One region of the Aminobacter sp. GW821-FHT11F06 genome, then DNA from elsewhere that is predicted to be linked to it. Evidence: predicted binding sites of a transcription regulator. Region 1 holds the regulator's gene; each other region holds the start of a gene.
What was found. The regulator PhoB, encoded in region 1, activates phosphate uptake and scavenging genes when phosphate is short. The targets are predictions, from matches to a motif close to TGTCATNNANCTGTCAT.
Positions count from the first base shown of each region.

Region 2: a site for PhoB is predicted at 2,654-2,670, ahead of AC1RTB_RS10710 (BtaA family protein). Genes of this name have one in related genera too.
Region 3: a site for PhoB is predicted at 3,126-3,142, ahead of AC1RTB_RS20700 (putative 2-aminoethylphosphonate ABC transporter substrate-binding protein). Genes of this name have one in related genera too.
Region 4: a site for PhoB is predicted at 3,619-3,635, ahead of AC1RTB_RS21730 (esterase-like activity of phytase family protein). Genes of this name have one in related genera too.

Region 1 covers NZ_JBXARL010000006.1:106,088-113,775, forward strand. The annotation lists gene AC1RTB_RS15915 (sugar ABC transporter permease) at 1-672, opposite strand, end outside; gene xylF (D-xylose ABC transporter substrate-binding protein) at 812-1,852, opposite strand; gene AC1RTB_RS15925 (ROK family protein) at 2,101-3,342, shown strand; gene phoB (phosphate regulon transcriptional regulator PhoB) at 3,339-4,028, opposite strand; gene phoU (phosphate signaling complex protein PhoU) at 4,051-4,758, opposite strand; gene pstB (phosphate ABC transporter ATP-binding protein PstB) at 4,800-5,621, opposite strand; gene pstA (phosphate ABC transporter permease PstA) at 5,646-6,962, opposite strand; gene pstC (phosphate ABC transporter permease subunit PstC) at 6,959-7,688, opposite strand, start outside.
Region 2 covers NZ_JBXARL010000003.1:591,165-598,852, reverse strand. The annotation lists gene AC1RTB_RS10730 (N-acetylmuramoyl-L-alanine amidase) at 1-442, opposite strand, end outside; gene AC1RTB_RS10725 (TerB family tellurite resistance protein) at 439-1,158, opposite strand; gene AC1RTB_RS10720 (DMT family transporter) at 1,307-2,209, shown strand; gene AC1RTB_RS10715 (hypothetical protein) at 2,262-2,537, opposite strand; gene AC1RTB_RS10710 (BtaA family protein) at 2,743-3,990, shown strand; gene AC1RTB_RS10705 (SAM-dependent methyltransferase) at 3,987-4,652, shown strand; gene AC1RTB_RS10700 (serine hydrolase domain-containing protein) at 4,645-6,030, opposite strand; gene AC1RTB_RS10695 (glycoside hydrolase family 25 protein) at 6,264-7,067, shown strand; gene AC1RTB_RS10690 (lytic murein transglycosylase) at 7,255-7,688, shown strand, end outside.
Region 3 covers NZ_JBXARL010000009.1:38,638-46,325, reverse strand. The annotation lists gene AC1RTB_RS20710 (putative 2-aminoethylphosphonate ABC transporter permease subunit) at 1-550, opposite strand, end outside; gene AC1RTB_RS20705 (putative 2-aminoethylphosphonate ABC transporter ATP-binding protein) at 547-1,731, opposite strand; gene AC1RTB_RS20700 (putative 2-aminoethylphosphonate ABC transporter substrate-binding protein) at 1,917-2,939, opposite strand; gene AC1RTB_RS20695 (EamA family transporter) at 3,168-4,004, opposite strand; gene phnY (phosphonoacetaldehyde dehydrogenase) at 4,141-5,598, opposite strand; gene phnA (phosphonoacetate hydrolase) at 5,838-7,094, opposite strand; gene AC1RTB_RS20680 (2-aminoethylphosphonate--pyruvate transaminase) at 7,122-7,688, opposite strand, start outside.
Region 4 covers NZ_JBXARL010000009.1:262,801-270,488, reverse strand. The annotation lists gene AC1RTB_RS21750 (TolC family outer membrane protein) at 1-380, opposite strand, end outside; gene AC1RTB_RS21745 (transglutaminase-like cysteine peptidase) at 716-1,639, opposite strand; gene AC1RTB_RS21740 (thermonuclease family protein) at 1,886-2,596, shown strand; gene AC1RTB_RS21735 (GGDEF domain-containing protein) at 2,754-3,542, shown strand; gene AC1RTB_RS21730 (esterase-like activity of phytase family protein) at 3,709-5,904, shown strand; gene AC1RTB_RS21725 (maleate cis-trans isomerase family protein) at 5,976-6,776, opposite strand; gene AC1RTB_RS21720 (ABC transporter ATP-binding protein) at 6,810-7,565, opposite strand; gene AC1RTB_RS21715 (ABC transporter ATP-binding protein) at 7,562-7,688, opposite strand, start outside.

The sequences.
Region 1 (7,688 bases):
AACCGCAAGGCACGCGACAAGACCGACGATCCAGCTCCACGTCGCCCCGATGGATCCCTGCGGACCACCGCCCATGAGCTGGAAGTTCGCGTCGAGCGGCGCGATCGTCTGGCCTGATGTGACCCACCAGGCCGCGCCGCGCCAGATCAGCAGTCCGCCCAAAGTCACGATGAAGGCAGGGACCTCCATATAGGCAATGATGAAGCCTTGCAGCGCGCCGATCACCAGGCCGAGCGCGATGCCGATGACGAGCGCCAGCGCCCAGATCCATGGATTGCCGAGTTCGAGTCCGACCGCCTTGACCAGGAAATGCACCTGGGCGAAGCCCATCACCATGCCGATCAGGCCTTCGGCCGAGCCGACCGAGAGATCGATGTTGCGCATGACGATGACCAGAACCATGCCGGTGGCCATGATGGCCACGGCGGAAGCCTGCACCGACAGGTTCCAAAGGTTGCGGAAGGTCAGGAAGGTGCGACTGTCGAAATCGAACGGATTGACGCCGAGGCGCAGGCTCGAAATCACCTGCAGTCCGACCCAGATCAGCAGCAGTGCGCCGACCATGCCAAGCATGCGTGTGTCGATCTCCGTATCACGGAGGAAGCGTCCGCCGAGACTGAGCTCGGTCGTTCGCGCTCGGTCGGCCGGCGCGTTGGAAGTCGTTTCTGCCATTGTTACCTCCCAACCGGGTGGCCGTCTCCGCGGCAGCCGGTATGCGCATGATAGGGGCAATCCGCCTGGTCATGAAGCGGGCGCTTTTGAAAAACGCCGCGGACGAGCCGCGGCGTTCTGCGATCGGATCGATCCGGTCTTAGTTGCAGGCAGCGACCGAACCGGCAGCGACGCCCTGGCAGACCACGTCCTTGCCAACCCAGCCGGCGTCGATGACGAGGTTGAGGTTGTCCTTGGTGATCGGAACCGGGGTCAGGAAGACCGAGTTCAGCTCCAGGCCGCCCGGCGTCTTGAACTTGGTGACGTTGGCGATCTCTTCCATCTTCTTGCCGTCGGCGAGCTGCGAGGCGATTTCAGCCGCGTTCTTGCCGAGTTCGCGCGCGTCCTTCCACACCGAGACGGTCTGGGTGCCGAGCGCGATGCGGTTCAGCGCGGCATGGTCGCCGTCCTGGCCCGAAACCGGCACCGAGCCGGCAAGGCCCTGCGCCTGGAGTGCCGCGATCGCGCCACCGGCGGTGCCGTCGTTCGATGCCACCACCGCGTCGACCTTGTTGTCGTTGGCGGTCAGGAACTGCTCCATGTTCTTCTGCGCGTTGGCGGGCAGCCAACCGTCGGTGTAGGCTTCGCCGACATTCTTGATCTTGCCGCCGTCGATGGCTGCCTTGAGCACCTCCATCTGGCCGGCAAACAGGAAATCGGCGTTCGGATCGGCACCGCTGCCCTTGATGAAGACGTAGTTGCCCTCAGGCTTCGCGGCCAACACGCCCTTGGCCTGCATGCGGCCAACTTCCTTGTTGTCGAAGGTCAGGTAGAAGGCGTCCTTGTTTTCGATCAGGCGGTCATAGCCGACGACCGGAATGCCCTCGGCGACAGCCTTGTCGACGGCCGGGCCGATGGCCGATGCGTCCTGCGCCAGGATGATCAAGGCGTTGGCGCCCTGCGAGATCAGGCTTTCGACGTCGGTCAGCTGCTTGGCAGGCGACGACTGCGCGTCAGCCGAGATGTACTTGTCGCCAGCAGCCTCGATAGCGGCCTTCATGGCGGCTTCGTCGGTCTTCCAGCGTTCTTCCTGGAAGTTCGACCACGACACGCCGATGACCTTATCCTTTGCCGAAGCCACTGCCGAAAGCGACAGCGTCATGGCAACACCCGCCAGGATGGCGGTGGTAAACTTTTTCATTATTTCCTCCCTGCGCCCAACGGGCGCGCCTACTTCGCGATAGCCCATGGAGAAGCTCTTTTTTTCGAGCCTCGAAAAAATAGTGACTCAACGGCCAGCCGCTGTCAACATGGTTTCGCAAGGCCTTCCTAATTTTTTCGGAGCTCGAAATAAATAAAGACTTTTGGTGTCGGCTCTGCCAAAATGGCTAGGCGCGTAAGGGACTGCCGCTTAAGAAGGCAGCGCTTCGCCGGGAGGAAGACAAGCACATGTCGGTCGGCATACGTCACGACGATCTGAGGCGGCGCAACCGCGCCATGGTCATATCGGCAGTTCGTCGCGCCAGCCAGCCTTCGCGCACCGAAATTGCCGCCACAACGGGCCTCAGCCACTCCACCATATCGACGATTTCCTCCGATCTCATCGCCGAGGGCATCCTTGCCGAAGCCAAGGGCAATGAACAGACCGCAATGAAGCGCGGCCGGCCGCAGGTCGCCCTCGCCGTCGACCCCAAGGCTGCGTCGATCGTCGCCGTCGTGCTGTCCCTCAACAGCCTGTCGGCTGCCATCATCGATTATGCCGGCAACACCATCGTCGAAGACAGCCGCCGTCTCGTCACCCAGCGGATGCCGGCGCACGCATTGATCGACGAATGCGTCACCATGATCCGGGGCCTGATGGATCGCATCGAAACAACCTACGGCCCGGTGCTGCGCATCGCGCTCGCCGTCCAGGGCATCACCGATTCCGGCTCGCGCAAGCTGCTATGGTCGCCGATCACCCCGCATGACGACATTCCCTTCGCCGACCGGCTCGAACAGGAGTTCGGCGTGCCGGTGACGGTCGAAAACGACTGCAACATGATCGCCGAGGCCTTGCGCTGGCGCGACCCGGTCCGCTACCGCGACGACTTCATCGCCATCCTGCTTTCCCATGGCATTGGCATGGGACTGGTGCTGAAGGGTGAATTGTTCACCGGCACGCATTCATCCGGCGGCGAGTTCGGCCACATGATCCACCGCCCCGACGGCGCGCTCTGCCGCTGCGGCCGGCGCGGCTGTGTCGAGGCCTATGCCGGCAACTATGCGATCTGGCGCAATGCCCGTTTGGGCGATGAAAATGCCGAGCCGCTCGCCGATCTCTCCGACGAGGACATCACCGCCCTCGCCGACGCCGCCCGCGACCATGACGGTCCCGAGCGCGAAGCGTTCCGCAAGGCCGGCGAAGCCATCGGCTTCGGCCTGGGCTCGATGTTCGCGCTGATCGACCCGGCACCGCTCGCCTTCGTCGGTGTCGGCGCTGCCGCCTTCGACCTGATGGAGCCACACGTTCGCGCCGCCATCGCCAAGACGGCGGGCGGGCTGCATTCGAAGGCGATTTCCTTCGACACCGAGCCGAACGAAATCCCGCTCATCCGCCTGGGCTGCATGATGCGCGCGCTGCTTTACGTCGATCAGGAGATCTTCGCCGCCGGCACGACCCCGCGCAGTGCCGGGGCGGATGTCGCCTAATCCTCGCGGATGGCGTAGCCGGCGCCGCGGATGGTGCGGATCACGTCGGGCATGCGGCCGGTGTTGACCGCCTTGCGCAGGCGCCCGACATGCACGTCCACTGTGCGTTCGTCGATGTAGATCGTCTCGCCCCAGACATTGTCGAGCAACTGGCTGCGCGAAAACACCCGGCCGGGATGCCGCATCATGAACTCAAGCAGCCTAAATTCGGTCGGCCCGAGCTTGATCTCGCTCTTCTTGCGGTAGACGCGGTGCGACTCGCGGTCGAGCATGATGTCGCCGACCTTGAGGATCGACGACAGCACTTCGGGCTTGGCCCGGCGCAGCAAAGCCTTGACCCGCGCCATGAACTCCGGCGTCGAGAACGGCTTGACCAGATAGTCGTCGGCACCGGTCGAAAGCCCACGCACGCGGTCGCTCTCTTCGCCACGCGCCGTCAGCATGATGATCGGCAGGCGTTCGGTGTCGGGCCGCATCCTCAGCCTGCGGCATAGTTCGATGCCGGAGAGGGCCGGCACCATCCAGTCGAGCACCAGAAGGTCCGGCACGTTTTCCTGGAGCCGTATTTCGGCCTCGTCGCCACGCGTGACGACTTCGACCTGATAGCCTTCGGACTCGAGGTTGTAGCGAAGCAGCACGCCCAGCGGCTCTTCGTCCTCGACGACCATGATCTTGGGGGCGATCATCGGCTGTCCTTCATGTTGGAGTTCAGGTGGCCGAAACCGGCGACGTGGTTTCTTCAACCTTCGGCCGGTGGAGCGGCAGCTGCGTGCCGGTGACCACGAAATAGGCGTTCTCGGCGATATTGGTGACATGGTCTCCAATGCGCTCCAGGTTCTTGGCGCAGAACAGCAGATGCGTGCAGGCAGTGATGTTGCGCGGATCTTCCATCATGTAGGTCAAAAGCTCGCGGAACACGGCGTTGTACTGGATGTCGATCTTCTGGTCGTCGGCGCGCAGGTTCTTCAGGCCCTCGGCCTGGCGCGCGACATAAAGATCGACGACGCCCCGCACCTGGTCGAGCACCAGCTGTGCCATGGCATCGATCGAATGCGAAAGATTGCGTGGCGTCGGCGACTGGCCGACGGCGCCGACACGCTTGGCGATGTTCTTGGCAAGATCGCCGATGCGTTCGAGATCGCCCGCCATGCGGATGGCGCCGACCACGGCGCGCAGATCCTGGGCCATCGGCTGGCGCTTGGCGATCAGCGTAATCGCGCTGTTGTCGAGTTCGCGCTGCTTGGCGTCCATGATCGTGTCGTCGGCGACAACGCTTTGCGCCAGCGCCTGGTCGGACGACAACAGTGCGCGGATGGCACCGGCAACCATCGAGCCGCCGAGATCGCCCATGTCACGGATGAGCTGGTCGACATGCTGGAGTTCTTCGTCGAAGGACCGGACTGTATGTTCGCCCATGATTTATTCCTCGTCTCGTATACGGCGGCGAAAACGTCCACTCAGCCGAAGCGGCCGGTGATGTAGTCCTGCGTCCGCTTGTCGTCGGGATTGGTGAACATCTTGTCGGTAGCGCCTTCCTCGACGAGATAGCCGAGGTGGAACATCGCCGTGCGCTGCGACACACGTGCCGCCTGCTGCATCGAGTGGGTCACGATCACGATCGTGTAGTTCTCGCGCAACTCGTCGATCAGCTCCTCGACCTTGGCGGTGGCGATCGGATCGAGCGCCGAGCACGGCTCGTCCATCAGGATCACTTCAGGTGCGACCGCAATGGCGCGGGCGATGCACAGGCGCTGCTGCTGGCCGCCCGACAGGCCGGTGCCCGGCTCGTTGAGACGGTCCTTGGCTTCGTTCCACAAGGCCGCCTTCTGCAGGCTTTTTTCGACGATCACGTCGAGCTCGGCCTTGTTCTTGGCAAGGCCATGGATGCGCGGGCCGTAAGCGACGTTTTCGTAGATCGACTTGGGGAACGGATTCGGCTTCTGGAACACCATGCCGACACGCGCGCGCAGTTCGACGACGTCGATCTTGGGATCGTAGATGTCTTCGTTGTCGAGCGTGATCTTGCCGCCGACACGGGCTGTGTCGATGGTGTCGTTCATGCGGTTGAGGCAGCGCAGGAAGGTCGACTTGCCGCAGCCCGAAGGGCCGATCAGCGCCGTCACCTGGTTCTGGCGGACGTCGAGATTGACCCCGAACAACGCCTGCTTGTCGCCATAGTGCACGGTGACCTGGTCGCCGCGCATCTTGATGATTTCATTGGGTCTGTTCATCTCGGCATTCACCGCGTCTTCGAGTTTTTTCTCGGTCATGATGTTCATAGCAGGATACTCCTTGTCCATGCCCTACCAGCGGCGCTCGAAGCGGCGGCGCAGGACGATGGCGACGATGTTCATGGCCATGAGGAAGATCAAAAGGATGATGATGGCGCCCGACATGCGCTCGACAAAGGCGCGTTCGGCCTCGTTCGCCCACATGTAGATCTGCACCGGCAAAGCCGTCGCCGGATCGAAAGGCGTCTTGGGATAATCGGCAACGAAGGCGACCATGCCAATCAGCAGAAGCGGCGCCGTCTCGCCGAGCGCACGCGCCAGCCCGATGATCGTGCCGGTCAGGATGCCGGGGGCGGCCAGCGGCAGGATGTGCTGGAACACCATCTGCATCTTGGATGCCCCAAGGCCGAGGGCGGCCGAGCGGATCGACGGCGGCACGGCGGCAAGTGCCGCGCGCGTCGCGATGATGATCGTCGGCAGCGTCATCAGCGTCAGCACCAGACCGCCGACGAAGGATGCCGATCGCGGCAGGCCGAGGAAATTGATGAACACCGCAAGACCCAGCAGACCAAAGACGATCGACGGCACGGCGGCGAGGTTGTTGATGTTGACCTCGATGAGGTCGGTGAAGCGGCTCTTCTTGGCGAACTCCTCGAGATAGATCGAGGCGGCAACGCCGATCGGCAGCGCCAGCAGCAGCACGATCACCATCATATAGACCGAGCCGATGAGGGCGACGCCGACGCCTGACGTTTCCGGCCGGCTCGACGCGCCATAGCTGAACAGCCCGGTGTTGAAGTGCTCGGCCATCACGCCTTCGGCCTTGAGCTTGTTCATCCACGCGACCTGCTGGTCCGACACCTTGCGGCGGCTTTCCGGCACGTCGAGGTCGATCTGGCCCTTGAAGGCCGAGTCGAGATTGGCGGCGGCAAGGATGTCGACATTGCGTGTGGTGCCGATGACGGCCGGGTCGGCTGCAACGATGGCCCTGAGCTGGACACGCGAGCTGTCGGACAAGAAGCCCTTGAGCTTGCGCACCTCGGCCTTGTCGTTCGGGTCGATACCGAGCTTTTCGATCAGCGCCGCCTCGGCGAGTTTGGGATAGTTCGCCATGATCAGGACGTTCGGATCGGTCGCCCGCTTGTTGGCAGGGTCGATGATCTTTTCGTCGAAGTTGATCGGCAGCGTCACCGTCGTCTGCCAGAAGGCGGTGTAGCCCTTGGAGACGATCGAGGTCAGCATGATCCCCAGGAACGCCAGGCCGACGGCAATGGCCAGCACGCCATAGAGGCGGAACCGCCGCTCGGCGGCATAGCGCTTCTTGATGCCGATGTCGCGGCGCGGACGGGCTGCTGAATTGGTCAGCGTGTCGAGCGAAATATCGGTCATTCGTATTGCTCCCGGTACTTCCGGACGATGTAAAGTGCCACGATGTTCATCACCAGGGTCAGCGCGAAGAGCGTGATGCCGAGCGAGAAGGCAACAAGCGTCTGAGGCGTGTTGAACTCAAGGTCGCCGGTCAGCTGGTTGACGATCTTGACGGTGATGGTGGTCATCGCCTCGAACGGATTGAGCGTCAGGTTGGCGGCGACGCCGGCTGCCAGCACAACGATCATCGTTTCGCCGATGGCGCGCGATGCGGTGAGCAGGATGGCGCCGACGATGCCGGGCAAGGCGGCGGGGAGGATGACGCGCTTGATCGTTTCGGAGCGCGTGGCGCCAAGCCCGAGCGAACCGTCGCGCATGGAGCGCGGAACGGCGGTGATGATGTCGTCGGAAAGCGAAGAGACCACCGGGATCAGCATCACGCCCATCACCAGGCCGGCGGTCAGGATGCTCTGCGCCTGGATGAATGGCGTGCCGCCGGTCAGCGCTGCGCTGATGTCGCGCAGGAAGGGCCCGAGCGTGACCAGCGCGAAGATACCGTAGACGATGGTCGGGATGCCGGCGAGCAGTTCGAGCGCCGGCTTGACCACCGCGCGCACCTTGGGGGCCGCATATTCCGACATGTAGACCGCCGACATCAGGCCGACGGGCACGGCCACCAGCAGCGCGACGAAGGCGATGTAGAGCGTGCCGGCCAGAAGCGGGATCAGGCCGAACTGGCCTTCCGCG
Region 2 (7,688 bases), on a different contig from region 1:
GTCCGAGTGCGACATCCGAATGCGCCAGCACGCGTTCGGGCGCCACATCATGGCGTTCGACGATACCGAGACAGAGCGCGATCACCGCCTCCATCTGCCGCTTGGGAAACGAGCGATAGCCGAGCGCATGGCCGGGATTGACGATCTCGATGCCGATCGAGCAGGAATTTATGTCCGTCTGGCCGCGCCAGGAGCTTTTGCCGGCATGCCAGGCGCGGTCGCCTTCGCGCACCATCTGCACGACGCGGCCATCCTCGTGCACCAGATAATGCGACGACACCTCGCTGGCCGGATCGCACAGCCAGGCCTCGGCGCTTTCACCGGTCGCCATGCCGGTATAGTGCAGCACGATCATGTCGGGTTTCATCTCGTCGCGCCGCTGCCCGAAATTGGGCGAAAGCCGTACCTCGGCATGCGGGTGGTCGGGCTGAAAACCGCTCATGCGTGCCGCAATCCCCTTTCGATCATCTCGTAGGCCGCGTTGATCGCGGCGATGCGTGTCGTGGCGATCCTGATGAACTCCTCAGGCAGGCCGCGCGCGATCAGCTTATCGGGATGGTTGCTGGCGACAAGCTTGCGATAGTGCTTGCGCACATCTTCAAACGACCTGCCGCGCTCGATGCCGAGCACGCGATAGGGGTCAGCCTCGCCAAGATCGAGGTGGCGCGCCAGGATCGTCTGGTAGTGCACCTCTTCGATGCGGAATATCTCGGACACGCGGTGCAGGAAGGTGCTTTCGCGCTGGTGCAGCATCCCGTCCGCCTTGGCGATGTGGAACAGCCCGTCGAGGATGTCCTCGAGCATGCCGCAATTGGGGTGCCCCGAGCCGCACAGCCGCGCCATGCGCTCGGCATAGAATTCGTAGCCGGCGGCATCTTTCTGGGCGATATCGTAAAGGCGCGCCACGTCGCGGGCGTGCTCGGGCGGAACGGCGAATATTTCGTAGAAGGCGCGAACCTCGTCCTGGGACACCACGCCGTCGGCCTTGGCCATCTTGGCCGACAGCGCGATCATCGCCACCGAAAAGGCAACGCGGCGGCGCAGCTCGGCATCGCCTGAAAAGATGGTGCGGACGGCTTCCACGACATCGGAAACGCCGTTTGCCGCCGACGCCGAGATACGCGCGATGAAGTCGCCGAGACGGTCCCAAATCGACATGGCCGCTTCTTAGGATGAAACATTCGCAATTGCGAGATGCCATTGCGCAGGACAGATAACTTTGTCGGCAATGGTGCTTCTGGACCAAAACTCTGGACCAAAGGAAAATGCACGACGAAAAACTCAAGCCTCGCTATCGATTTGCGCCATGGACGCGCGCAACACCACCCAACCGGCACACACATTTTCCCGCGAGACCGTCGGTCTTGCCCTGGGCACGCTCGGCGTCGTCATCTTTGGTGGCACCTTGCCGGCGACGCGCGTTGCGCTGACGACCTTTTCGCCATGGTTCGTAACGCATGGCCGCGCTGCCATGGCCTCGCTTGCCGCAGCCCTGCTGCTCTTGGTCCTGCGCAAGCGGTTTCCCAAAGGCGATGCGCCGGCGCTTTTCCTCGCCGGCCTGCTTTTGGTGTTCGGCTTTCCGATCTTCTCCTCCATCGCCATGCAGACGGTGCCGGCCTCGCATGGCGGCGTCGTGCTCGGCGTTCTGCCCCTGGCAACCAGCATCTTCGCCGCCCTGATCGGCGGTGAGCGGCCGTCGGTATTCTTCTGGATTTGCGGTGTCGCGGGTGCTGCCCTGGTCGTGGCCTTTGCCATGCGCGACAACGGCATGAGCCTGACCACCGGCGACCTGTTCCTGTTTCTCGCGGCGCTTTCCGCGAGCCTGGGTTATGTCGTGTCAGGCAAGCTGTCGCGCCACATGCCGGGCTGGGAAGTCATCTGCTGGTCGCTGATCCTGACCGCGCCGATCTCGATACCCGGAGCGCTATGGAGCTGGCATCAGGAGTTCGCCGACGCCTCCCCAGCCGCCACATTTTCGTTTTTCTATCTGAGCTTCGGCTCGATGTTCCTTGGCTTCTTTGCCTGGAATGTCGGGCTCGGCATGGGCGGCATTGCGCGGGTCAGCCAGGTTCAGCTGCTGCAATCCTTCGTCACGCTCGCCATTTCGGCCTTCCTGCTGAAGGAGAATGTCAGCGGCGAAACCGTGCTTTTCGCGCTCGCCGTCATCGCCATCGTCGCACTGGGCCGACGCGCCCGGATCGCGCGCTGAGACCAGGAAAGGCCGGAGCCTTAAAGCTCCGGCCTTTCCTCCTCCCGCTGACTTACTGCGCAGGGGCAGCCGGCTCTACAGGCTTGGGCTGCATCGTGTCGTGGTTCTGCATATCGCCGCTCGTGCCTGTCTCAGGCGTCGGCGTGATGCCCTGGGTTGTTGATTTGTCGACCGCCGGTGGCGAGGCCTGAGGCGTCGCCGGTGCCGGCTGCTCGGTTGCAGGCGGCTTCACGCTCTCGGTGGTCGTGCTGTCGGTCTTGTTGTCGCTACAGGCTGCAATGCCAAACAGCGCGATGGCAGAAACAGACGCGAGAATGAGCTTTTTCATAACAATCTCCTTTCAAAAACGGCCCGCCAGGCGGGCTGTCGGAGAGAAAATGCATGGGACGCCGGCCGGTTTCATAACGTTCGGAGTCCGTTTGTCACATTTCTGGCCGCGCGCCCTGTCGTGCCGCCGTCATCGCCGCGTCACCGCGCTGTCACGCCGGTGCGCTACCCGCTGCACCAACAACGAAGCGGGGAATCGCATTTCCATGACCGACGTTTCCGGAGAACTTGTCTTTCGTGGCGGCAAGAAAGTTGGCAAGGCTGTCTATCAAAACCCAGCCCTTTCCAGGGAAGGACTGTCCGAGCGGCTGTTTGCCCTTTTGTTTTCCGGCCTTGTCTACCCCCAGATATGGGAAGACCCCGATGTCGACATGGAAGCCATGCAGCTCACCGAGGGCCACAAGGTCGTCACCATCGCCTCCGGCGGCTGCAACATCCTCGCCTACCTCACCCGTTCGCCGGCAAAAATCGACGCTGTCGACCTCAACGTGGCCCACATCGCGCTCAACAGGATGAAACTCGCAGCGGTCCGCCATCTGCCCGCGCAGGCCGATCTGTTCCGCTTCTTCGGTGAGGCCAATGTCGAGCACAATTCGCACGCCTATGACCGCTTCATCGCACCGCATCTCGATCCTTCGAGCCGGCGCTACTGGGAAAGCCGCAACTGGCGCGGCAAACGCCGCATCGCCACCTTTGACGGTAATTTCTACAAGACCGGGCTTCTCGGCCTGTTCATCGCTGCTGGCCATCGCGTGGCCAAACTCTACGGCGTCGACCCTGCCGCTATCATGGCCGCCGGCAGCCAGGAGGAGCAGCGCCGCTTCTTCAACGAGAAGATCGCACCCGTCTTCGAACGCCCGATGCTGCGTTTCGTCACCTCGCGCAAATCCTCATTGTTCGGCCTCGGCATCCCGCCGGCGCAGTACGACTCTCTGCTGACCTCAGGCGACGGTTCAATGGCCGGCGTGCTCAAGGCGCGCCTGAAAAAGCTCGCCTGCGATTTCCCGCTCGAAAACAATTATTTCGCCTGGCAAGCGTTCGCGCGGCGTTATCCTCAGCCCGGCGAAGCCGCCCTGCCCGCCTATCTCGAACAGGCCCACTACGCGACGATCCGCGACAATGTCGGTCGTGTCGGCATCCACCACGCCAACTTCACCGAATTCCTCGCCGGCAAGGACGCCGCCACGACCGATCGCTTCGTCCTGCTCGACGCGCAGGACTGGATGAGCGACGCCCAGCTCAACGCGCTGTGGACCGAAATCACCCGCACTGCGGCACCCGGCGCCCGCGTCATCTTCCGCACGGCCGCCGAGCCGAGCCTTTTGCCCGGCAGGCTCTCGCCCGCCTTGCTCGACCAATGGACTTACGAAGAAGCGCAGTCGCGCGACTTCACCGCCCGCGACCGCTCGGCGATCTATGGCGGCTTCCACCTCTATGTGAAGAAGCCGCTATGAGCGCGCCCGGGCTTTCGGCCAGCCATTCCGGGCTGATGGACCGGGTCTACCGGCATCAGCGCCATTTCTACGACCTGACGCGGAAATATTACCTGCTCGGCCGCGACCGCATGATCGCGGAACTCGATCCTCCGGCCGGCGGCACGGTGATGGAACTCGGCTGCGGCACAGGTCGCAACCTCATCCTCGCCGCCCGCCGCTTTCCCGATTCGCATTTTTACGGTCTCGATATTTCCCCCGAGATGCTGGCGACCGCCAGGGCCTCGATCGCCAAGGCAGGTTTGTCCGAGCGCATCACCCTGGCGCAGGCCGATGCGACCGCGTTCGATGCTGACGCCCTATTCGGCAAGACAGGGTTCGACCGCGTCTTCATCTCCTACGCGCTGTCGATGATCCCCGGCTGGGAACGCTCGGTTTCCGCAGCCCTTGCGGCGGCCAGCGGCTCCGTCCACATCGTCGATTTTGGCCAACAGGAAGGCCTGCCCGGCTGGTTCCGCAGCCTGCTCAAGCGATGGCTCACGCGCTTCCACGTCACCCCACGCGAAACCCTTGCCACCGAGATCGCCCGTCAGGCCCGCGCGGCAGGAAAAAGCTTTCGCTTCGTCGCACTTTATCGTGGTTACGCCTGGCTTGTCGTTGTCGGCGGACAGAGGCCTATCTGAGCGCCACAACCAGCGCCGCCAGCATGGCTTGCGGCTTGTAGTGCAGCTTTGATGGCGTAAGGCCCAGTCTGACAACCACCAGATTAGCCGAAGGCACGATCGCCACCGTCTGCCCGTCATGGCCCTGCATCCAGAACGCATCGGCCGGCAGATCGAAGCTGGCATCGGGATTGCCACCCGGCGGCGTGCCGCCCTCGGGCCCGCGCAGCCAGAGCTGGCCACGACCGTATCTCCCGTTCGATGCCGGTGCCTTTTCGCGCATCCACCCGACATAGCCCTCCGGCAGGATGCGCGCGCCATTCCATACCCCGTCCTGCAGCAGGAATTGGCCGAAGCGCGCCCAGTCATGCGCAGTGGCGTAGAGATAGGATGAACCAGCGAAGGTGCCGCGCGCGTCAGCCTCCAGCACGGCACTGGTCATGCCGAGCGGTCCAAACAGCTTTTCGCGCGGCCAAGCCAGCGCCTTGGCGGGATCACCCACCGCGTCCTGCCACAGCCGCGACAACAAATTTGTTGTGCCGCTGGAATAGGAAAAGACCTTGCCGACCTCATGCGCCAAAGGCTTGGCTTCGGCGAAACTCGCCATGTCGGGTTCGAGATAGAGCATGCGGGTCACGTCCGCGACGTCGCCATAATCCTCGTTGAACTCAAGCCCGCTCGACATCGCCATCAGGTCGGCAAGGCTGATTTTGGCGCGCCCATCCGCCTGCCACGGCGCAAACAGCGCGGCCTTGTCGACCGACATCTGGCCCTCGCCGACCAGCGTGCCGATGATCGCGGCTGTCACCGTCTTGGTCATCGACCAGCCGAGCAGCGGTGTCGCAGCGCTGAAACCCTCGCCGTAGCGTTCGCCGACGATCCTGCCGTTCTGGACGACGACTGTGGCACGCATGCCGGGGCCGGCAAGCGCCGCATCATCAAGAATCGCGTTGATCGCCGGATCTTGCGACGCCTCGACCCGCTCGCCTTCCGGCCACAGCGCCTCGCCATTGGCGGCAGGCGCTGCCGGAACCGCCCCAAGGGCTGCGGCTTTCAGGTCGCCGTCCGGCACCGTGCTGCAGCCAGCCCCTTCATGGGCAACCGCCAAGCCCTTGCCGAAGATGCCGAACAGCCCGGCGCGCACAGTGCCTGCACTCTGGTCGACATGAACCGACATCAGCCTGAGCAGCGGATGTCCTGGCGCCTGGACATCATCGGCAAGCACCTGATTGGCGTCGCGGCCGGCAAGGAAAACGTTGGAACAGACGATCTTGGCGGCATAGCCGGAACCGACGCGGATCAAATCGGGCGGCGCGAAATAGAGCCAAGCGGAAAGACCGGCGACCGCCAGGACCACGAGGCCAACCACCCATTTGAGGATACTGCCCGCTACGCGCATTGCTTCCCCCACCCCGGCATCATGGTTCCGCCATGGAATTGCCGTCATTCCTCACGCAAATCTTTGAGGCTGTCGAGCGCGATCAACGGTTTATCAACCATGATCGGCGACGATCACCAGAGGGGATAGGCGGTGTCTAGGGGAAACCGCTGATCCATCGAAGTAGAAGCTGGCCACATGGCCAACCCCATAACGACAAGCTCTGACCGGCTGTGCTGGTCCAAGGAGAAGTAATGCGCCGCGTTTCGGCTCTTGTGCTGCTCGCCTTCCTCGGCGCCTGCTCGACTGTAGACACCCTGTCGCTTGCCCCTGCTGGCAAGTCGACAACCATGGCCAGCGTATCGGTCAAGAACCCGCGCTTCAGCGACAGCGATCCGCACCAGTGGGAGAGCGGCGCGCCCTGGACCTACGCGATCCACGGCACCGATGTGTCGAAGTACCAGACTTCGATCGACTGGGCCAAGGCCAAGAGCAGCGGCATCTCCTTCGCCTTCATCAAGGCGACCGAAGGCGGCGACCGCGTCGACGACTATTTCGGCGAGCACTGGCGCGAGACCAAGGCAGCAGGTGTGCCGCGCGGCGCGTATCATTTCTACTATTTCTGCCGTCCGGCGGCCGAGCAGGCAAGCTGGTACATCAACAACGTGCCGAGGGAAGGCTCTTCGATGCCGCCGATCCTCGACATGGAATGGAACCCGCAGTCGCCGACATGCAAGCTGCGTCCGCCTGCCGCCACCGTGCGTAGCGAGATGAAAATCTTCCTCGACATCGTCGAGAAGCATTACGGCAAGAAACCGATCATCTACACCTCGATCGACTTCTTCGAAGACAACAACCTGTCGACGTTCCCGGGCTATCACTATTGGCTGCGCTCGGTGGCAGGTCATCCGACCTCGCGATACGGCAGCCACCCCTTCACCTTCTGGCAATACACCGGCACCGGTGTCGTGCCGGGCATCAAGGGCGACGCCGACATCAACGTGTTCAACGGCACAGAGCAGCACTGGAAGAAGTGGCTCGCCGCCAACACAAAATAGCATTTTCCAGGTACCTCGGACTGCACCTCCGGGCTGCGCATTTCGCATGGCAGATGCGACAAGAAGAGGGGGTGCGGCCCTCGCCCCGTTTCTGTAGAAAGCGCGGCAAGACATTGAGCTGGCCGTCCGGCTGCTTTCGCTATTGGGCGAAAGCCTTGACGTGACGGGCCAAGCAGGAGAGCTGCCCATGAAACTGCTGAGCAAGGCGCTGGTCGCCGTACTTTTGACCACTGCGGCCGCGCCTGCGATCGCCCAGGATACCGCTGCCGTTCCCCAGGGCGCGCCTGCGGCAACCTCGGAATGCGGCGACGATTTCGTCACCTGGAAGCAGAACCTCGCCAATGAAGCGCGCGCCGCCGGTGTCGGCGAACAGGGGCTTGCTGCTCTGGCCAACGCGGCGCTCGATCCGAAGGTGCTGGAACGCGACCGCGCCCAGGGCGTCTTTGCCCAGACCTTCACCCAGTTTTCCGAGCGCATGGTCAGCGACTATCGGCTCAAGCACGGTGCCGCCAACCTGCAGAAATATGGCCAGTACTTCACCATGGCCGAACAGGAATACGGTGTGCCCGGGCCGGTGATTGCCGCCTTCTGGGGACTGGAGACCGATTTTGGCGCGGTGCA
Region 3 (7,688 bases), on a different contig from region 1:
CCGAGTTCTCGATCGAGCGAAACAGGGTCGGCGTCGAGAAATAGGTGGTGTAGTTTTCAAGCCCGATCGATCGCGACGGCCTCAGCATCACGCGGCGGAAATCGTTGGAGCCGAGCTCGAGCCACTCGGTACCCTTGTGCAATTGCAGGCCGACGAGGAAAGAGGCGTCCGATGAGGTGCCGCGGATCTTGTATTTCACCGGGCTGCGGAAACTGAAGTCAGGGAAAAGACTCGTCGCTTGCAAGCGACCATCGGAATTGGTGGCGAGCTTTTCGGGCGTTAGCGTGTTGAGCTTTTCATTGAGCGCAAAGGCCGTGACCGGCGCACCCCAGTTGCCCGAGCTATCGCTGACCTGGAACTCGAACCTGGCCAGATCGAAGCTGTAGGTCGAAAACGACTTCGACAACATGACATAAAGCGGGGCCGCCAATGCCACGATGAGATACAGTGCGATGACCACCATCAGCCCGCGCTTGATCATTTCGTCCTTGTCGAGCGCGAGCTTCAGCGTGCGGCCAGCGGGCAGGCCCGCAACAATTGCCAGGGTCATGACGCTTCCCCTCGGGGATAGACCAGCAGCCGCTCTTCGGGCAGTTCGACAGTCAGCGCACCACCTTCGGCAAGCCCCAGGCGCCGGGCGGCATTGATCGAGAAATCGGCGATCAGCGTCTCGTCGCCAAGATCGGCGCCACGCAGCCGGGTGCGCCAGAACGAGCCGAGGAATTCCATCTCACCGATGGTGACATCGAGCAGGTTCGCCGGTTCTTTCACGACATCGGGCGCGCCAGGTGAACGCGCCCCAGGCCCGTGCGGAATGACATCCTCGGGCCGGATGGCTGCAATGACCGGAGCGCCAGCGTCAAACGCATGGGCCGCGCATTTGAAGGTCTTCGAGCCAAAGCTTACCGCGCCCTTGTGGGCCTTGCCCTTGAACTTGTTGGCCTCGCCGATGAAGTCGGCGACAAACAGCGTCGCGGGATGCCGGTAGATCTCCGTCGGCGTGCCGATCTGCTCGATGACGCCATGGTTCATCACGACGATGCGGTCGGCCATCGACAAGGCTTCTTCCTGGTCGTGGGTGACCATGATGGTGGTGACGCCAAGCTTGCGCTGCAGCTCCTTGATCTCATGGCGAAGATGAACGCGCACCTTGGCGTCGAGCGCCGACAATGGTTCGTCGAGCAGCAGAAGGCCGGGCGAAATGGCAATGGCTCGGGCGAGCGCGATGCGCTGCTGCTGCCCGCCGGAGAGCTGGGCTGGATATTTGTTGGCCTGGTCGGGCAGGCCGACGAGTTCGAGCAGTTCGGCGACACGCTTTTCGATCTCGGCGCGCGGGCGCTTGGTGTTTTCGAGGCCGAAGGCGATGTTCTTGGCGATCGTCAGATTGGGAAACAGCGCGTAGGACTGGAAGACGATGCCGTAGTCGCGCTGCGACGGTGGCAAGGTGGAGACGTCCTTGCCGCCCTGGTGGATCGAGCCGCGCGTTTGCAGGTCAAGACCAGCAACTGCGCGCAACAATGTGGTCTTGCCGCAGCCGGAGGGGCCGAGGAAACAGACGAACTCGCCTTCGCGGATGTCGAGGGAAATGTCCTTCAGCGCATGGAAATCGCCGAAGGCCTTCCAGACATTGGATATCTTGAGGTAGGCAGGCTTCACGTTCAGGCTGGCAGCGGTCATGGCGCTCACGTCAACTGGAGTTCGCGGCTGCTCGGCGAGGGTCTCGTGTTTCATCGTGATGATCCGGCTTGCGCATGATCCGCCAAGTTGAACGACTTTGGCGAAAAGATCATGTGCCGCTTCAAGGGGCAGGGCGCGACCGGACGCAAAACCGGGTCCCATTTTTGCAGACCGCGCTCTGGGGCAAGAGACCGGACGCCGCTTGTGGCGGCGCCCGGTTCAACAGGCAAAAGCCGGTGTCAGCTCTTCGGCTCGGACTTGGAGTCGTAACGCTTGGTCCATTCCTCGAGGATGGTCTTGCGGTTGTTGGCCGCCCATTCGAAGTCGTTCTTGATCATCTTTTCTTCGATGTCGGCCGGCAAATACTGGACCGGCTTGGCGACACCAGGCATGGCGACGACGGCGTAGCCGACATTGTACATCTCGTTGGCCTTCTTGGTGATCGACCAGTCGAGCAAGGTCTTGGCGGCTTCTTCGTTGGCGGTACCAGCAACGATTGCCGAGGCTTCCATGTCCCAGCCGATGCCTTCCGCGGGGATGATGATGTCGAGCGGCGCGCCTTCGGCCTTCGACTTGGCGGCACGGAACTCGAAGGAGATGCCGATCACGGTCTCACCGGCCGCCGCCATCTTGCAGGGCTTCGAGCCGGAATGTGTGTAGCTGGCGACGTTCTGGTGCAGGCCATCCATGTAGGACCAGCCCTCCTTCTCGCCGAACAGTTGCAGCCAGCTCGACACGTCGAGGAAGCCGGTGCCCGACGATGCCGGATTGGGCATCACGACATGGCCCTTGTATTCGGGTTTGGCCAGGTCCTTCCAGCTCTTGGGGGCGGTCAGGCCGAGCTTCTGGCCTTCAACGGTGTTGAAGCAGATCGAGGCTGCCCAGGCGTCCATGCCGACCCAGCTTGGCGGGGTGTCCTTGTCGATGAAATTGGGCTTGAGCTGCTCCACGCCCTTCGGGGCATAGGCTTCGAGCATGCCCTGGCTCTTCAGCACCAGAAGCGAGGTTGCTGCCAGACCCCAGATCACGTCGGCCTGCGGATTGTCCTTCTCGGCGAGCAGCTTGGCGGTGATGACACCGGTGGAGTCGCGGATGAAGTTGAGCTTGATGTCGGGATGGTCCTGGCTGAAGGACTCGGCGTAGCGCTTGAGGTCTTCCGCTTCGATCGCCGTATAGACGGTGAGCTGCGTCTCCGCCCATGCCGCCGATGACATCATCATGGTGGCAAATGCGGCGAGCACGAAGGATTTCTTCTGGTTCATTGATATCTGGCTCCCATTTGAATCGCTTGGTCACGTTCTGATTGGGAGAGGTCTGAACAGGGATGCGCGTGCTGCAAATGCCCCGATTACGCCTCGTCCAAGGCTGATAGTGGGAACGAGGGGTCAATAAGTAAAATCTATTCTTTTTATGATACTGTAGGCTCAGCTTATGAGCGGCACAGATGTGCGACAGGTATGTGACGGCGTTGTTTCAAGCCGGTGAAACGATCAGGAAAAGGCGAGCGCGATGACGCCGCAGGCGACAATGACCGCCGAGACGATGCGCGCCGGCCAGGGCCGTTCGCCGAAGATGAACAGGCCGATCAGTGCCGCGATGATGACGCTCGATTCCCTGACCGCCGACACCGCGCCGAGCGGTGCGATTGTCTTGGCGTAGATGACCAGGCCATAGGCGGTGACAGCACCCAGCCCGCCGATCAGCCCCAGCCCGACGGTGCGGAGATCGATGGTGTGGGTGGCGCCGCGCCGGCGAAACAGCACGAACAATGTCACTGGAAATTCGAGCAGGAACAGCCAGCCCATATAGCCGAACGGGCTGTCGGACAGGCGCACGCCGATACCGTCGACGACCGAATAAGAAGCGATCAGAACGCCGTTGATCGCTGCGGCGGCCACCGCGCGCGGATCGGCATTCGCGGCCCCGCGCTGGAAAGCAAGGAAACCGATGCCGAATGTGATCGCCGCGAGCCCGACCCAGCCCAGTGGCGGCAGCGTTTCGCCGATCATCACATAGGCGCCGAAGGCGACAAGTGCGGGGGCCAGTCCACGCGCGATGGGATAGACCTGGCTGAGGTCGCCGAACCGGTAGGACTGGAACAAGAAGACGTAGTAGCCGAAGTGGATGACTGTCGACAAGAAGATGTAGATCCAGCTTTCCATCGACGGCGACGGCGCGGACAAGACCAGCACCGTGCCAAGCGTGGCGTGGGTGGCGGAGACGGCGGCAAGCACGACGGCGCGGTCGGTTGCCGCCTTGACGACGGCATTCCAGCTTGCGTGCAGGAATGCCGCGACCAGCACGATGGTAAGCGCGAAACCAGACATGCGATCAGGCTTTTATGCGGGAGAGGGGCGCGCCAGTCGTCGGCTGCGCCAAGGCATTCATCAAGTGCATTTCCCCTCCAGACGCGAATGAGGGAGCGCGAGCGCTCCCTCATCGAGGCTTATGCGATTTGCCGGCTCAAGACCATGGCAGCGAGAATGTCTTGACGTTGGTAAAGCTCTTCATCGCCTCGATGACGCCTTCCTTGTAGCCGTTGCCGGAATCCTTGATCCCGCCAAATGGCGACATTTCGATGCGATATCCCGGGACTTCCCAGATATTAACCGTGCCGACCTGAAGGCCGGCGATGTATTTTTGCATGCGGCTGAAATCGTTGGTGCAGACACCAGACGACAGGCCGAAGGCGGTCGAGTTGGACAGCGCGATCAGCGCATCGTCATTGTCGGGCGCGCGCACGATCGGGATGATCGGACCGAACGTCTCTTCCATGACGAGCTCGGAGGTGTGCGGCACGCGGTCGACAACGATCGGCGGCAACAGCGCGCCTTTGCGGCCCGGATCATAAAGCACTTCGGCCCCTTGCTCGGCGGCCATGTAGACGCGCTTTTCAAACAGCGCTGCGGCCTTCTCGTGTACCACGGTGCCGAGGTCGGTGTTGCGGTCCATCGGGTCGCCGAATTTGAGTTTCTTGGCGCGTTCGAGCACCATCGGCACGAAACGGTCGGCGACGCTTTCCTGGCACAGGATGCGCTTGACCGCGGTGCAGCGCTGGCCCGAGTTCTTGGTGGCGCCGGCAACGGCGAGATCGGCCGCCTTGGCGAGATCGTCGTCCGACAGGTCGTTGAGGATGATCAGCGGGTCATTGCCGCCGAGCTCCAGCACCTGGCGCTTGTAGCCGGCTGTGCGGGCGATCATCTTGCCGACCGGCACACCACCGGTGAAGGTGATCAGCTCGATGTTCTCGTTGGTGATCATCTCGGCGCCGATGTCGGCCGGCATGCCCGTCACCACCGACAGCATCTCCGGCGGCAGGCCGGCCTCATAGAGGATGTCGGCGAGGATCAGCGCCGTCATCGGCGTCAGCTCGGTCGGCTTGACCACCACGCAATTGTTGGTGGCAATCGCCGGCGCCACCTTGTGCGAAACCATGTTGAGCGGATGGTTGAAGGGCGTGATCGCCGAGATCGCCCTAAGCGGCTCGCGCGTGGTGAAGATCTTCCGCGCCTTGCCGTGCGGGGTCAGGTCGCAGGAGAAGATCTGGCCGTCATCCTGGATGCACATCTGCGCCGACAGCGTGAACACGTCATAGGCGCGGCCAACCTCGTAGAGGGAGTCGGCTTTCGAAATGCCGAGCTCCAGCGTGATGATGTCGGAGATCTCCTCCTTGCGCGCGGCAAGTGCTTCGGCGGTGCGAAACAGGATCTGCTGACGCTCGTAGCGCGTCAGCTTCGGCTTGTAGTTGGCGGCGATGTCGAAGGCCTGGCGCGCATGCTCGGCACGCCCCGCCGGCACCGTGCCGATCACCGCATTGGTGTAGGGGTAATGGACGTTGACGACGCCATCGGCATCGACCTTGCGTCCGGCGATGCGCATGGGCTCATGGCGCACCTTTATCGACGTTTCGATCTTGGTCATTGGGTCTGCTCCAGCAGGTCGGCGGGCACGGTGGCACAAAAAACAATCGACCCCCACTCCGGCCCTTCGGGCCACCTCTCCCCCGTTCGACGGGGGAGAGGAACTTCGTCTGCTATCTCGGCGCCAGCCTCTGCTCGACAACATGTCGGGCAATGCAAGTCCAGCGCCTTTCCTTTCCCCCGTCGAACGGGGGAGAGGTGCCGAGCGTAGCGAGGCGGAGTGGGGGGCGACATAAGGGCTCAGGCCAGCGCCGCCGCCATGGTGGCATAATAGAACGCATCGAAGTTGCGCAGCACCGGTTCGTTCGGCAGGGACGGCAGCTTGCGGTTGACGATGAACGGCACCGCCTGCTCGGTCAGGCCGCCATGCGAACGCAGCGGCTCGTTGAGTGCTGCCAGATCATGGCGATGCTCGCTGGTGCCGATTGTCTTGTTTTCCGTCGAGACCAACACGATGTCGCCGATGCGGTCGCTCGGCAGTTCGAAGCGCGCGCTGGCGGTGGCATTGTCGATGACCACGTCGATGCCTTCGATGGCGGCCAGGCGCTTCATGATGGCGGCCTGGTCGGCACCCTCGGGCAGGTAGGCGGTGGCAAACGAGCCAAGCGCGCCGTGGTGGACGACATAAGGGTCGGTGATCGGCAAGATGACGCGTGCGGCGTCCTTGCCCAGCCACTCGTCGAGCAGGTCCTGGACATAGACAACGTCAGGGGTGCCGTCGGCCTTGTGCTTGGGCTTCATGCCATGGTCGGCGGTGATGACGATGGCCGCACCGAGCGCATCGAGCTCGCCGAGATATTTGTCGAACATCTCGTAGAAGGCATTGGCCTGCGGCACGCCGGGCGCATATTTGTGCTGCACGTAGTCGGTGGTGGTCAGGTACATCACGTCAGGCTTGAATTCCTTGAGCAGCTTGACGCCGGCGGCAAAGACGAACTCCGACAGCTCTGCCGAATAGACCTCCGGCACCGGCTTGCCGAGCCAGGCGGATGCATTGTCGATGCCGTGCTCGGCCTTGGTCGAGACATCGGACTTTTCCGACGAGAAGCAGATCGCACGACCCTCATCGAACTTCAGGCCGCTGCCGAGAAGGGCGCGCAGCTTGTCCTTGGCGGTGACCACGGCAACGCGGGCGCCGGCGTCGTAGAAGGCCTGGAAGACGGTCGGCGCGCGCAGGAAGCGCGGGTCGTTCATCATCACTTCCTTGCCGGTCTCGCGTTCGTAGAGGTAGTTGCCGCAGATGCCATGCACTGCCGGCGGGCGGCCGGTGGCGATCGACAGATTGTTGGGGTTGGTGAAGCTCGGGATGACGCTATGCGCTGTGCGCTCGGTGCCCTTGGCGCGGATCTTCACCAGCGAGGGCATCAGGCCCGCCTTGATCGCCTCGTCGAGATAGGCCGGCTCGCAGCCGTCGAGGCAGATCGCAATCGCCGGCACGCGTGGCCATTCGTAGGTGCGGCCGTTGGCGCTGACATTGATCGTGGTCATCTTGTTCATGGGGAGGGTCCTTTGAAATCTTTGCAATCAGGCGGCGAGCTTGGCGCGCTCGGCGATGGCGGCGGCGGGAGGAGCCGCAGTGTCGACGCCCATCTCACTGAGCGACTGGCCTGCTGCCTCGACCACCTTGCGCATGACATGCTCGTCCATCCGCCCGATGCAGCCGACGCGGAAGCTGTCCACCACAGTCAGCTTGCCCGGATAGATGATGAAGCCCTTTTCCTTCATCAGCTCATAGAAGCGGTCGAAGGAAAAGTTCGGATGGGCCGGGTTGAAGAAGGTGACGATGATCGGCGACAGCCAGCGATCCTTGAGCAGGGTTTCGAAGCCCAGTTCGCGCATGCCTGATACCATCACGTCACGGTTTCTGACGTAGCGCGCGCCGCGACCGGCAACACCGCCCTCGACCTCATGCTGGCGCAGCGCTTCGAGGAAGGCGGCGACCACATGCGTTGGCGGCGTGTAGCGCCACTGGCCGGTCTTGTTCATGTGCGCCCACTGGGCATGCACGTCGAGGCTGAGCGAATGGCTGCGGCCCTTGGCTGCCTCAAGCTCGCTCTTGCGGGCGATGATGAAGCCGAAACCGGGCACGCC
Region 4 (7,688 bases), on a different contig from region 1:
TCGACGCGCGAGGCCTGGCGCGTCAGTTCGGCGCGGCGCGAACCGCTGTCGAACAGTTTCTGGGTAACGACGACACCGGCTTCCGACGGATACAGGGAGTCATCTTCAATCGAAAGCGCGCGCCGCGATGAATTGTCGAGCCGGCGCACGCCGGTCGATGCTTCGAAGTCGACGCTGGGAAGGTAAAGTCCCTTCGCCTGCCGCAGCTCGAATTCGATCGCTTCGCGGTTTTCGATGGCCTGGCCGATCTCAGGGTTGGATTCGACGGCCACCGCCATCGCTTCCTTGAGTGTCAGCGCGCTGGCACCATTACCTGACAGCATGGTTGCCGCCAGCAACACGCCAAGCCGCATTGCCAGTTGTCCGAGACGCATCGGCATAAACAATCCCCCATCCATCCGGCGCCCCGCAGCAGCCGAAATCCCAATCCCGCATCCACTTAGGAGCAATTATCCAGTGGCGGTAGAAAATCGACAGCAAATTTAATGCCGCTACTCTGAATCCTGCGATTCGAGCGATTTGGCTAAAGCACTGATGCAAAAATGCTACATTTCTGGCCGCTAAAACTACCGCTGCGTAGTAAACGCATCCGTTTTGCACTGACGATGTCACCGAGCGGATCGAGGCTGCGGGTCAACCTGGAATTGCCGGTGGGGTCGGCATCCGCCGATTCGCCGTTCGTCGTCTGTCGGCGTCAGGCCGCGCCGCAGCAGCCCTATTGCGGCAGCGGGCCCTCGCCGGGCGCGATTGCTGCAAAGCTGCCGGTTGCAGCCGCGATTTGTTCCGAGCCGGGCTTCGCGCCATGGATCCAGGCACGATCGGTGCTGAAGGAATAAAGCGGAACGTAGCTCTTGAGCGCACCGTCGCGCAGGACGCCGTTGCTCAGATTGTCGAGAATGAAGGTTCCACTCTGGGTGGCAACCGAGAGAACGGCATGGAAGACGCCCCGGCTGCTGTCCTGCAGCACGACCAGCGACATGCTTTGCGCCGGCACGCCGGCTTCAATCAGCGCCGCCATCTTGAGAATGGCAAAGTCTTCGCAGTCGCCGGCGCCGCGCGAAAGTATTTCTGCCGGCTTGGCCCAGTAGTCGAGATTGCCGTAGACCGCCTCGTCCTTGCGATAAGCAATCATGGTGTTGACCGCGCGATTTACGGCGACGAGCTTGTCGAGGAACTTGCCGTCACGGCTGCGCACGGCCAGCGCCGAAAGGATCGCGCCGTTCTTGCCGCAAGCGGCCGCCTCGGCGCAGTCGTTGATCTCGCGATAGACCTTGGCCCAGCGTCCCGCGACCGGGAAGTTGCGCATCGGAATGGCAACCGAACCGAACACGCCGGGAATGATGGCCGCCGTTTTCATCTGATCGACGCCAGCGACGGCGTCGTGTTCGGATGCGCTGCGCAAGGCAAGGCCGTAACCGTCGAAATCCCGGTCGAACTGGAAGGGCTTGGCCGCGATCGTGGATGCCTTGGGTTCGGCAAGCATCAGACCGCCGAGAAGCTGCTGTGCGCTGGGCTGGGTAACGCTCGGCGCCTCAAACCGCTCGTTCGCATTGGCGCCGTTTAGCGCCGCAACGAGAAATGCTGCTGCTGCAAAGCTCTTCAATCCGAGTTTGGAAAAGTTGCTCGCTGTTGCTTTCATTTCGCCCACCTATTTTGGTGAAAGCTAGCAACATCGTCTCAAATTATCGGAAACGAACGCAGGTAATCATAGTATAATCTTCGTGATATACTTTTCAGAAAATTTTACATAAATCTTCGACTTTGCCGCCCCATCTCTTCCAAGGTTGGCGCTGCCATGCGATCCATATCGCCTGCCCGAAGCGGGGGATGGAACGCCAGTGCGTCGTTGCGACTTTGTACAGCTTGGGTTGAGAGGAGCGCGGATGTGATCTCGTGGCGTGCGGCTCTGGTTCACATGGCCGCGCTCGTCGCGATTGGCGCGGTTGCTTTGGCGGTCATGGCACAAGGTGATGCTTACGCGCCGCCACAGCCGATTTTCGAAGCCGGTCGACCCGGCGCCTTGTCTTTGGACTCGACGGACAAGCCTCACGCGGCCACTGGAGACTCGGCGGCCGCGCGCGATCCGACACGCGCGATTGCCCCTGAAGTCGTCGTACCGCCTGAAGCTGCCGCCCAGACATTGCAACGCGTCGAGGCAAGGCCGCCGCTCGGTGACCTGGGGCTCGCTGCGCCACCGAAGCCGGTTAGGCCCGACGATTGGGAAGGCACGCTTCTCTATCGTCCTGTCGTGACGTCTTCGGCCTCGTTCGAGTCGATGGGCTATACGATACTCATTGCCGGCACCGAGGCGCTTGGTCCCGACCGGACGTGCGCGTTCGAAGGCGCGGTATGGCGCTGCGGCGAGCGGGCCATGCTTGCCTTTAGATACTGGCTGCGCGGCCGGGCGCCCATGTGCCAGGTGTTTCCGCCTGCCGAACGTCAGCCCGTGGCCGCCGCCTGCAGGCTCGGCAAGCAGGATGTCGGCGCGTGGCTCGTCTCAAATGGCTGGGCGCATGCGCGGCCCGGCGGCGGTTATGAAAAAGCCGAAGAGGTCGCGCGGAAAGCCAAAATGGGCGTGTTCGGGCCACCGGGTTGAGGCGGCGCAGTTGCGGCTCGCCAAAGGCTTTTGGATGTTGAAATGCAAGATAGTCCTCGACTTTCGGCGGTATTCGTCAAACTGTTCGAATTCGCACAAGGAATGTTTCATTCTCCACAGGTAGATCGGTTCGACGAAGAGAGCGGAGGGATCTGGCGTGGATAATTTGGGTACAGGAAATGCAGGGCGTAGCTGGGCACCAGTCGCCCGTTATGCGCTTCTGGGTACGACCGCTTGCGTTGCGGTCGCGGCAGGCGCTGCGGCAATCCTGTTTCAAGGCCAGGCAGACGGCATCTTCTGGCGCGCGGTGGTCGGCGCGGGCGTTGTTGCTGGCATAGTCGCCGCGCCGCTGCTTGCCATTGTCGCCAATGAACGGCGCAAATTCGGCGCGCTGAAATCCGAAATCAGCCGGCTTTCGTCGGTCGATGCGCTGACCTCGGTCCTCAATGGCGGTGTTTTCGCAAGCTTGATCGACGCATTTCGCAGCGGTTCGGCAGGGTCGGGGCGCCGGCAGGGTGCGCTTCTGGTTGTCGACGTCGACGATTTCAGGGCGATCAATGCCAGGTTCGGCCATGCCTGGGGTGACGAGGTGCTGAAGATAGTCGCCAGCGCCATCAAGTCTTCCGTCCGTACCGGCGATCTCGTCGGCCGCATCGGCGGCGAGGAGTTCGGCGTGTTCCTGCCCGGCGCCACCAAGGAAAATGCCGAGCGTGTCGCCGAGCGCATCCGCGGTTCGATCTCCGACACCATCCTCGAGCCGGGCGGGCGCAACTGCCCGCTGACGGTCAGCGTCGGTGCCGTTCTGTTCGAAGATCAGCTCGAATTCGACGAAATGTTCCGCAAGGCCGACGGTCGCCTCTCCGAGGCCAAGGCGCGCGGCCGCAACCGTGTCGAGTTCGCCGAATTTTCCAGCGATGGCGACGAAAGAGCCGGCTTCAACGCCTGAGGCCTTGAGACAGTCTTGAGATATCCGAGTCGCGCGGCCTTGCTGCGCGGCTTTGTTTTTTTCGTTCTGAAGAGACTGTCACGAAACCATCATCCAGCTGTCATCGCGCTGAAATCTCGCTGCCCCAAACGGAACCGGCAATTCCGTTCAGGCAAAGAGGTTTTCCATGTCACGCAAGCTCCTGCTTTTGACGACCGCGCTCGCCGCGTCAGCGGCCTTCCCCGCTTATGCCGGCCAGGCGTTCAACCGCATCGCCACCTTCCCCGTCGCCACCAATCTGCCGGCTGATGTCGATGCGGCGACCCCGACCTCGTCGGAAATCATCGCGGCGACCGAAGACGGCATGACGCTGGTCTATTCCGACAGCCCGCTGGGTGCTGTCGGCTTCATCGACATCACCGACCCCAAGGCGCCGAAGGCCGCCGGCATCGTCAAGATCGACGGCGAGCCGACCTCGGTGATCGTCGCCGGCAACAAGGTGCTGGCGGGCATCAACACCTCCAAAAACAAACAGGAGCCTTCGGGCAACCTGACCGTCATCGACCTCGCCTCCAAGGCGATCGAGGCCTCCTGCGACCTCGGCGGCCAGCCCGACTCGGTGGCGCTGAGCAAGGACGGCAAGTTCCTGGCCGTTGCCATCGAAAACGAGCGCGACGAAGAACTCAACGACGGCGCGATGCCGCAGTTGCCAGTTGGCAACCTCAAGATCGTCGCCCTCAAGGACGGCGCGCCCGACTGCGCCTCGATCAAGACCGTCGACCTGATCGGTATCGCCACCGTGGCACCGGAAGATCCCGAGCCGGAATTCGTTGCCTTCAACGACAAGGGCGAGATCGCGGTTACGCTGCAGGAAAACAACCACATCGCCATTGTCGATGCGGCAAGCGCCAAGATCGTTTCGCATTTTTCCGCCGGCGAGGTGACGCTTGAAAACGTCGACACCAAGAAGGACGGCGCGCTCAATTTCATGGGCACGGTCGAAAACACACCACGCGAACCCGACGCGGTGAAATGGCTCGACAACGACCGCCTCGTTATTGCCAATGAAGGCGACTACAAGGGCGGCGCGCGCGGCTTCACCATCTTCTCCAAGGCTGGCGACGTGCTTTATGAATCCGGCCCATCCTTCGAGTACCAGGCGGCTTCTGCCGGCCACTATCCCGACGCCCGCAACAAGAAGGGCATCGAGCCGGAAGGCCTCGAATTCGCGACCTTCGGCGACCAGAAGCTGATCTTCGTCGCCGCCGAACGCGCCTCACTGATCGGCGTCTACAAGGATACCGGCGGCGCGCCGGAATTCCTCCAGCTGCTGCCTTCGGGCATTGGCCCGGAAGGCCTGGTTGCCATCCCGCAGCGCAACCTTTTGGTCACCGCCAACGAAACCGATCTCGTCGAAGACGGTCTCGCGCGTTCGCATGTCATGGTCTACGAACTTGGCGAAGGCGCAGCCGCCTATCCGCAGATCGCTTCGACCTCTAGGGATGACGGCACGCCGCTCGGCTGGGGCGCGCTTTCGGGCCTTGCCGCCGACCCCAAGGAAGCGGGCAAGCTTTATGCGGTGTCGGACTCGGTCTACCGCTCTGCTCCGGCGATCTTCACCATCGACACGTCAAAGACCCCTGCCCTGATCACGGAAAAGATGATCGTCACCCGTGACGGTCAACCTGCCCAGAAACTCGATCTCGAAGGCATCGTTGCCGACGGCAAGGGCGGTTTCTGGCTGGCGTCGGAAGGCCGTTCCGACAAGCTCGTTCCGCACGCCATCTACAACGTCAACGCCAAGGGCGAGATCAAGGAAGAGATCGCCTTCCCCACCGAGCTTCTGGCGCACGAGACGCGCTACGGTCTCGAAGGCATCACCACGCTTGGCGAAGGCGACGACCTGACGCTGGTCATGGCGATCCAGCGCGAATGGGCCGACGATCCCAAGGGCCAGGTCAAGCTCTTGGCCTACAAGCCCAAGGACAAGGAATGGTCGGCGGTGCGTTATCCGCTCGATGCCGCCGAAAAAGGCTGGGTCGGCCTGTCTGAGATATCAGCCCATGACGGCAAACTGTTTGTCATCGAGCGTGACAATCTGATCGCCCAGGAAGCCAAAAACAAGCGCATCTACGCAGTGGCGCTCGACGGCTTCAAGCCGGCCAAGCTTGGCGGTGAGTTGCCCCTGGTGGAAAAGACGCTGGTTCGCGACCTGCTGCCAGACTTGAAGTCGGCGACCAACGGCTATGTCGTCGACAAGGTCGAGGGTTTTGCCATCGACGCATCGGGCGAGGCTTTTGTCGTCACCGACAATGACGGTGTCGACGACTCTTCCGGTGAAACGCTGTTCCTGCGCCTCGGCAACATCGCCGCCATCAACTGAGCGGCACAGAACTGAAAAAATATGGAGCCGCGGCAGAGATGCCGCGGCTCTTGCTTTTGGAGGTCCGGAGATCAGCCTGCCAGCTCAGTGCGATAGAGCTTGCCGAGGCCTTCGATCGGTCTGTCGTAGCCGCCGAGGCGCAGCATGTGCCAGGCCATGGCATGGTTGCTCGAGGTCACCGGCTTGCCGAGCTTGGCTTCCACCCGCTCGGCGATGCGGGCAACACGCAGGCTGGTGCAGGAGACGAACACCGCCTCGCATTCGTCGGACGAACCGACGTCGAGGATCGCCTTTTCGATCGCCTCGGTGGTGATGCGGGCGACGAGATTGTCGTCCGGCTCGTTGAACGACCCCATGACGGGGATCTCAAGCCCACGCGCCATGAAGGCTTCGCGCAGCGAATGGTTGATGGTGGCGATATAGGGCGTGAGCAGCGCGATCTTCTTGGCGCCCATCGCCTTGAAGGCGGCGAGTGCCGCTGTCACCGGATCGGTGACCTTCACCTCGGGCATGACTTCCCGGACGCGCTTGGCGACCTGGCTCTCGCCGATCACCAGCGCGCCCGAAGTGCAGCCAAAGCCGATGACGTCGAAGCGCACGTCGGGCAAAAGGCCGACGGTGCCGGGGATGTCAGCCTCCATCTTGCGCAGATTGTCGGGCGTGATCTCGACCGGCGAATGCAGCCGCGCCTCATAGAGCGCCACGCCCTCGGGCAAGGCGAAGCGGAACTCGTCCTCGATGGTCTGGTCGGTGCGCAGCACCAGAAGGCCGAGATTGGCCGTCTGGCCGATGCCGTTGTCGGTGTCGAACGGAATGTTTTCGATGTTCGAAACGAGACCGGCCTGGCCGGCCGGCTGTGCAGCGATGGTCATGATCTGCCCTTCTATGTCTGGGGAGGTGCTGCGTCAGCTGACTGCCGCGAGCCGGGGTTTGTCCTCGGCGGCCGGGGGCTCGCCGCCGAGGTAGAGATGGCGCATCGCTGGATCGGCCAGCAGGTCTGCGGCCTTCCCCTCGATCGCCACCTTGCCGAGCGACAGCACATAGGCGCGGTCGGCAACACTGAGTGCTTCGAAAGCGTTCTGCTCGACCATGACGATGCACATGCCGGTGCGGTCGCGGATCTCGGCGATCGCGGCAAACACATCGTGCATCATCAACGGTGACAGGCCCGCCGAGGGCTCGTCGAGCAGCAGCACCTTGGGGTTGGAGATCAGGGCGCGGGCCAGCGACAGGATCTGGCGTTCGCCGCCCGACAGAGCCGAGGCCTTGCGCTCCTGCTTGGAAGCCAGAGAAGGATATTGCGCCATCAGCTCGGCATAACGTTCGTTGCGTTCGGCCACCGGCAGATGGCGCGCGCCGAGCAGGATGTTGTCGGCGACGCTCAGCGTTGAAAACACATTGTCGGTCTGCGGCACGAAGCCCATGCGATGGTGCTTGACCTTGTCGTGCACGGCCACCGCGCTGACATCGCGGCCTTCCATCTCGACCGCCCCGCCGCGCGGCCTGACAAAACCGGCGATGCATTTCAGCAGCGTGGACTTGCCGCAGCCATTGGGGCCGAGGATGGTGACGATCTCGCCGCCGGAAGCCGTAAGGTCGATGCCCTGGAGGATATCGGGGCCGTCGCCATAGCCGGCGCGCACATTGTTGACGCGGATCATGCCGACACCTTCTGCCTGGCCACCGACTTGCCGAGATAGGCCTCGACGACGCGCTCGTTTTCGGTGAGCTCGCGCGGGGCGCAATCGGCGATGATTTCGCCGCGATCGAGCACGATGCAGCGG